2 linked regions of the Aminivibrio sp. genome follow. The protein of the gene in region 2 interacts with the protein of the main gene of each other region in a pairwise test. Links are inferred from orthologs where the notes say so. Each region holds a gene or a part of one and is shown on either strand. Other genes may lie near its edges. The genes, in order: rpe and eno.

Region 1 (3,315 bases), on a different replicon or contig from region 2:
AGGTATCGTGACCACGGCTTTGTTTCGGGAAGCATCCCTCTCGCGGGATTCGCTTCGGGGATAAGTCCGAGAGAGCGAACTACAAGGCCCCACTCTTCCGCCTTCGCCCACACGTCCACCGAAGGCAGTTCATGTTTTAGTTCGTCCCCGTACCGGTTGACAAGGCAGCCGACGACGCCGATTTTTTTGAGTTTTCCCTGTTCCTTGAGCAGTTCAAGATCGAGAATGGCGTTGACGCTCTCTTCCACGGCAGACTGTATAAAGCCGCACGTATTCACCAAAGCGACGTCGGCTTCGTCGACGTCGCCGACAACTTCAACTCCGGATGCCTCAAGAAGACCTATGAGGTTTTCGCTGTCGGCCGAATTCTTGGAGCACCCCAGGCTGATTAAACAGAGCTTCACCTGGCGATCCTTCCGGTGGTTCCATCCGGAGCATAAAAAATTCTCTCCACGCCCCTGGTGGTTCCGGGATTGCCGAGATCTTCCCCATTCCACCGCGTCCTGACTGAACCAGCTCGTCCGTAGGTAACCTCAATCCGCTCCTTTACAGTGAAAGAAACAGATTCACCCGCTTTCAGGGTACGTTCATACAGGGTTTTTGTTCCCTGTCTCACCCGAACCCAGCAGTCTCCGTTCGCATCGATTACAAGCTCCTTGTCCTTTTTCTTCTCCGGAACGGCCGTAGGAGTCTGGGAAGCATTGGCGCCAACAAGCTCGGCAGCGCTAGGAGGAGGCGTCATTCCCGCAAGGGGAACGGCAGACAGATCGGCGGAAAGGGTTTCCCTGCTGTTCGGATCGGCTTCATTGGAAGATTCTCCGGCGGCTGTCCGTGAGGCTGTTTCGGCCACGGCATTCCCCGGGGCAGTTTCGTCCACAGTTCCGCCGTTTTCCTCGCTGTTTTCTCCCCGGACCGCAAAGGAAGGGGCCCCGTTCCGGTCCCAGGTATACCAGACGTACCACGACGACCCGACAGCCACGAGAAGAAGTATGGCAAATATCCAGAACCTGGAGGCAGGCTTGAACCCTTTCGCTGGAGGAGTGCACGAACCAACTACCGCAGGCTCCTCTTCCCGGACTTTTTCCGTCCCCTCGGAAAGTACGGGCAGATAGTCCGCCCAAAACTCTTCCGCCCCGATAAACTGAAGATAATTCCGTATAAAACCCCGAACGTAGACCGTTCCAGGAAATTCCGAGAAGTCTCCCCGTTCTATTCCTTCGAGAAACTGCATCCTGATCTTTGTTCCTTCATGAACATCCTTCAGGCTGAGCCCGAGTTCCTCTCTCTTGCGTCTGACTTCCTTCCCCAAGTCCTGCAAAGTGTTTTCCCGATGCTCAGGCATGGGCGATTGCCTCCTTAACATTCAGCTTGATCTCCTGCAAAAACAGGGCAGGATCCTGAGCGCCGAACACAGCGCTTCCCATAACAATAACGTCGCAGCCGGCGAGCGCGATTTCGGCGGCATTGCCCCAGCCTATTCCGCCGTCCATTTCAACGCGGTAATTGTAATGGCTCGCTTCCCGCCATCTGCACAACGACTTTGTCTTTTCGAGAGCAGAAGGGATAAAAGACTGCCCTCCGAATCCCGGGTTCACTGACATCACCAGGACAAGATCCGCCAGAGGAAGAACGGGGCGAAGAAGTTCTTCCGGCGTCCCCGGATTGATGGATACTCCGGCTCTTGCGCCCCTTTCACGAATCATCGTAAGGGTCCGGTGGATGTGCCGGTCGGCTTCGAGATGAACCGTGAGATAGTCGGAACCTGCGTCGAGGAAAGAGTCGATAAGCCTGTCCGGATGCTCTACCATAAGGTGGACATCCAGCACCTCAACGGGGTACCGTTTCCTGAGTGCGGAAACAAAACCAGGGCCGAACGTAATGTTCGGGACGAAGACCCCGTCCATGACATCTACATGAAGCCAGTCATGCTCTCCTCTCAGGGCGGCAATGGAAGACCGGACATCGAGAATGTCAGCCGAGAGAAGGGATGGAGCAAAAAGAACCTCTCTCATCATTTGTAGCGCTCCTGCCAGACGAACTCCCCCCCAAGATATATGGTGACAACCCCTTCGCGCACAAATGGAGCGTCAAGAGAGATGAATTCTCCACCTTTGACATCCCGGCCCAAAATGTGTTTTGTCCCCGTGGCGTCGACCATTTCAATCTTCAGGTCGAGCGGCTTCGTAAGCGGGGGCACCTGGTACCTGATCTTTGCGGTGCCGGTTGCCGCAGGACCTGTCTGGGCGGCGGCAGGGGCGAAAGCAGGCGGTGTCCCTGAAGGCAGCCCCGTTGCTCCTGCCAGTTCCTGCTGCCGTGGGGTAAGAACTGTCTGCACGGGCCCCGCAGGTCCGACCTGTCTCGGCTGGGTCTGGACCGGAGGTTCCTCGACCACTACCGCGCCAGAGGGCCGGCCTGCGGAACCAGGTGGGACAACCGGGGTTTCAGGCTTTTGCGGTTCTTCTTTTCTTCTGTTCGCGGCAACCACGATCTGCACGGTATCACCCGGTCTCACCATGGTTCCCGCCCCGGGTTTCGTAGACATGATCATTCCTTCCGGCGTGTTTTGGGTCGAGACGTATTCCGTTCCCCCGAACTTCAGACCGCTCTGGGCAAGGAGATCCTTTCCCGTCTCCTCGTCCCTTTGTGCGATGTCAGGAACAGGAATGCGGCCGTCTTTTGGAACAGGTCCGAGGCTGACGAGAAGATCGATTTTCCTGGAATCGTCAACCACGGCGGGAACGGCGGGGTTCTGCGCAATGACCGTTCCAGCCGGCCTGTTGTCATCATGGATTCTTACAGTATCTCCTGCGGTAAAGCCGAGCTCCTGGATTTTTTTCAGTGCCTGGGTGTTCTCAAGCCCCCTGAGGTCGGGAACGGCCTTTTTATTCCCGCCTTGGCTTATTTTCAGAATTATGCTTTTATCCCTTCGGACTTTTGTTCCTGCTTCCGGCCACTGGGCAAGAACTGTTCCCGCAGGTATGGAGGATTCAACCTGTTCTATTTTCACTTCGAGACCGATCCGCTCAGCCTCGTCAACCGCGTCAAGTACGGACATTTCCCGCAAGGGGGGTATAACGAGGTCTTTCCCCCCGAAAAACACGGTGTAAAAAGCCACGCTGCCCGATATGAGAATGACAAGAATCACCAGGACCACGGCCCAGCGGAAGATTCTACCCATCAACAGTTTTCCCTCCCGATTTTTTCATGATCACGGCCATGTAGAATCCATCGATCCATGGCAGTTCCGGCCACATGTATGTCCCCCAGGGCCGCCCTTTCCTGAAAAGCGCTCCGCCGAAGGGAAAGGAAAGTTCC
Region 2 (3,295 bases):
TCCGCACTGCTGATTCATGAAAAAAACGCCTCCTCAAAGTATTTTGGTTCAAAGGCCCCGAAGGGGACCATGATATTCTATCAAATACTACTCTTCTTTGTGCTTGAGGAAAAAAAGCAGCTTCTCGAGCTCGACGGAAATGTCCACCGCCGCGAGAAGCACATTCTCCGGAACGGAAAGGGAGACCGGCGCGAAATTGAGAATCCCCTTCACCGTCCCCGCCTCGGCTGCCTTGTCGACCACGTGCTGTGCAGCTCCTCCGGGGACGGTGAGTATCAGGACCTCTATTTCCTTCTCCCGGACGATCTCCGCAATGTCTTCCGCAGAATAGCAGGGGATGCCCTGAATTTCCTTTCCGATCTTTTCCGTGTCCACGTCGAAAAGAGCCCTGATGCGAAATTTGTCGTTCCGGAAGGCCTGGTATCCAAGCAGCGCTTCCCCGAGCTTTCCCACTCCGACGAGCCCGATGGACCATTTCCTGGGTGAGGCCAGAATGCGGCTGATATGCTTGTGGAGCCGGTCAACGTGGTATCCGACCCCCCTTTTGCCGATCTCTCCGAAATAGGAAAGGTCCTTTCTCACCTGGCTGGCCTTGAAGGAAAGCATCTCGCCCATTTCCTGGGAGGAAACAACTTTCTGTCCTTCGGCGACAAGCTGCTCCAGCAGGCGTTGGTACTGTACAAGCCGTTCAATTGTGGGTTCAGCTATCTTCATTTCCGCACTTCCTTCAGTGGGATGGTGAAGGGGCGGAGGTATTCTCCGCCCCGGAAGCTATTCCTTCCAGGCGACGACTTCGATTTCCACGAGGGCGCCCTTGGGCAGGGCGCTCACTTCCACGAAGGACCGCGCCGGCGGTTCCTTGTCGAAGTGCTTCGCGTACACGCCGTTGACCACGGCGAAATCTCCCATGCTTGCGGCGAAAACGGTGGCCTTGATCACATCGGAAAGGGAGTAACCGGCACTCTCGAGAACCGCCCTGACGTTCTTCAGAACCTGTTCCGCCTGCTGCTCCACTCCGCCCTCGACGAAATTCCCCGTGGCAGGGTCGATGGGAATCTGTCCCGAGCAGAAAAGGAAATTCCCTGCCCTTACGGCCTGGCTGTAAGGGCCTACGGCCGCTGGGGCCGCTGCGGTGGAAATAATTTCTTTCATCTCGTTTCCTCCTTCGTGGATATTATCTGCAGGAGTTTCCCCTGAACTGGGAAAGCCTGGCATAGGGCGCCCGTTCCAGGTCTTCGGCGATTCGCAGGAGCTGATTGTACTTGGCGACTCTGTCGATCCGCGCGGGAGCTCCGGTCTTGATCTGGCCGGCCCCGGTGGCGACGGAAAGGTCGCTGATGAAGGTATCGTCCGTCTCGCCGGAGCGGTGGGAGATGATGGTCCCGTAGCCGTACCTCTTCGCGAGGGCAATGACGTTGAGGGTCTCGGAGAGTGTGCCGATCTGGTTCAGCTTGATGAGGATCGCATTCGCAATGCCTTCCTCGATGCCCCTGGAGAGCTTTTCGGGGTTGGTGACGAAGAGGTCGTCACCAACGATCTGGATTTTCTTGCCGAGCCTCGAGGTCATGACGGCCCATCCGGCCCAGTCGTCCTCAGCCATGCCGTCTTCGATGGAGAGGATGGGATAGTCCCGGCAGAGTTCCTCCCAGTAGCCCACCATCTCCTCGGCGGAGAAGACTTTGTTCTCCCCGGCGAAATGATACTTGCCGTCCTTGAACAATTCCGATGCCGCAGGGTCGAGGGCCAGGCTGACATCCTTTCCTGGGGCGTATCCGGCCTTCTCCACCGCCTCGAGGATGAGGTCGATGGCCTCCCTGTTGCTCTTCAGGTCCGGGGCGAATCCGCCCTCGTCGCCGATGGCGGTGCTGTATCCCCTGGAGTTGACCGTTTTCTTGAGGGAATGGTAGGTCTCAACCCCAATGCGGAGGGCTTCGGCAAAGGTCTCGGCCCCGTGGGGAACGATCATGAACTCCTGGATGTCCACGTTGTTGTCCGCGTGGGCGCCGCCGTTGATCACGTTCATCATGGGCGTGGGGAGGGAGAAGGGCCCGAGGCCGCCTATCCATGCCCACAGGGGCATGTCATGGTCGTCTGCGGCAGCCCTGGCCGCGGCCAGGGACACGCCGAGAATGGCGTTGGCGCCGAGCTCGCTCTTGTTCGGCGTTCCGTCAAGCTCCATAAGGGCTGCGTCGAGCTCGGTCTGATCGTCGGCATCAAACCCCATGAGCTCGGGGGCGATCTTCTCGTTGACTCCGTTCACGGCCTTCAGGACGCCCTTGCCGTTGTATCTGGGACCGCCGTCACGAAGCTCCACCGCCTCGTAGGTTCCGGTGGACGCCCCGGAGGGAACGGCCGCCCTTCCCGATGCCCCGCTGTCAAGCCAGACCTCCACTTCCACCGTGGGGTTTCCCCGGGAGTCGATTATTTCCCTTCCGTGCACTCCTATAATACTGCTCATCGATCTCAGCTCCTTTTCAGTTCCATCCTCGTCCGAACAGGGGATGATTTTCTGCCGCTACCACGGTTTCTCCGCCGGATCCGCCCGCCGTTCCTCCCGAACGCCGTAGGCCCCTCCGGGAGCGCCCCGCTTCAGTGCGTTTTCATCGTCGCAGAGGACCTCCACGGTCAGGATCCTCGACGGATAGGCTATGTCGAGAACGTCCCCGGCCCGAACCTCCGCCGCGGGCTTGCACTGCCTGCCGTTGATCCTCACTGCGCCGAGGGTGACCATTTCCTGAGCCGCGGTGCGCCTCTTAACGAGGCGGGCAAGTTTCAGATATTTGTCCAGTCTCATGATTCTTCTTCCTCCGGTTTTGAAACCAACGAAAAGTATATCAAACCTCGTCCTCATTTTTCAATTCTTTCACAAAGTCATTTTTCCTTATTCCCGGGGATTGCTCTTGAGCAGCATGGCCACCTCCCGGAACCTCAGAAGATCTTCCCTGTCCGCCTCCCCCCGGGAAAGTTTTTCCCTGATGCGTTCATATTCCCGGCGGGCCTTCTTCTTGGCGAGGATGCCCAGAACCACGTCCCAGGCGGCCTGGTTTTCCCCGAGCCCTTCACACCAGTCCCCTCCGCGGGCGATGGCCCTGAGAGGGAAGGTTTCGCCGAGGGAATGCCAGCGGGCCTCCACTTCATCCCTGGAGGGGGCGGAAAGAAGGGCGGCGGCCACCGTCTGGAGCCGTTCGTCCTCAAGAAGGGAGAGGACTTTTATTTCGTCGGCGGTCCTTCGGATGTGGTCGTCCTTCCACAACAGGGCGCAGAGGGCGGCCTCCACTTCGTCAGTCTCATGTTC

The links.
Region 1: the proteins of eno (region 2) and rpe interact in binary tests that used the Escherichia coli proteins (3 or more experiments, as listed by UniProt). The link is inferred for Aminivibrio sp. from one-to-one orthologs.

What each region holds. Positions count from the first base shown.
Region 1 is NZ_JAESIH010000051.1:125,120-128,434, reverse strand. Bases 176-3,174 are described here. They hold rpe (ribulose-phosphate 3-epimerase), read right to left. Parts: upstream 2,016-3,174; coding sequence 1,335-2,015; downstream 176-1,334. Other genes in these bases: JMJ95_RS08370 (RsmB/NOP family class I SAM-dependent RNA methyltransferase), read right to left, coding at 3,171-3,174; JMJ95_RS08375 (PASTA domain-containing protein), read right to left, coding at 2,012-3,174; JMJ95_RS08385 (RodZ domain-containing protein), read right to left, coding at 401-1,342; rimO (30S ribosomal protein S12 methylthiotransferase RimO), read right to left, coding at 176-404. Also shown: more of rimO, read right to left, coding at 1-175; more of JMJ95_RS08375, read right to left, coding at 3,175-3,178; more of JMJ95_RS08370, read right to left, coding at 3,175-3,315. UniProt on the Escherichia coli protein: Catalyzes the reversible epimerization of D-ribulose 5-phosphate to D-xylulose 5-phosphate.
Region 2 is NZ_JAESIH010000041.1:56,608-59,902, reverse strand. What follows is about bases 317-3,295. They hold eno (phosphopyruvate hydratase), read right to left. Parts: upstream 2,459-3,295; coding sequence 1,175-2,458; downstream 317-1,174. Other genes in these bases: dnaG (DNA primase), read right to left, coding at 2,882-3,295; JMJ95_RS05300 (RNA-binding S4 domain-containing protein), read right to left, coding at 2,516-2,794; JMJ95_RS05310 (RidA family protein), read right to left, coding at 772-1,152; JMJ95_RS05315 (redox-sensing transcriptional repressor Rex), read right to left, coding at 317-714. Also shown: preprotein translocase subunit YajC, read right to left, coding at 1-18; more of JMJ95_RS05315, read right to left, coding at 88-316. UniProt on the Escherichia coli protein: Catalyzes the reversible conversion of 2-phosphoglycerate (2-PG) into phosphoenolpyruvate (PEP). It is essential for the degradation of carbohydrates via glycolysis.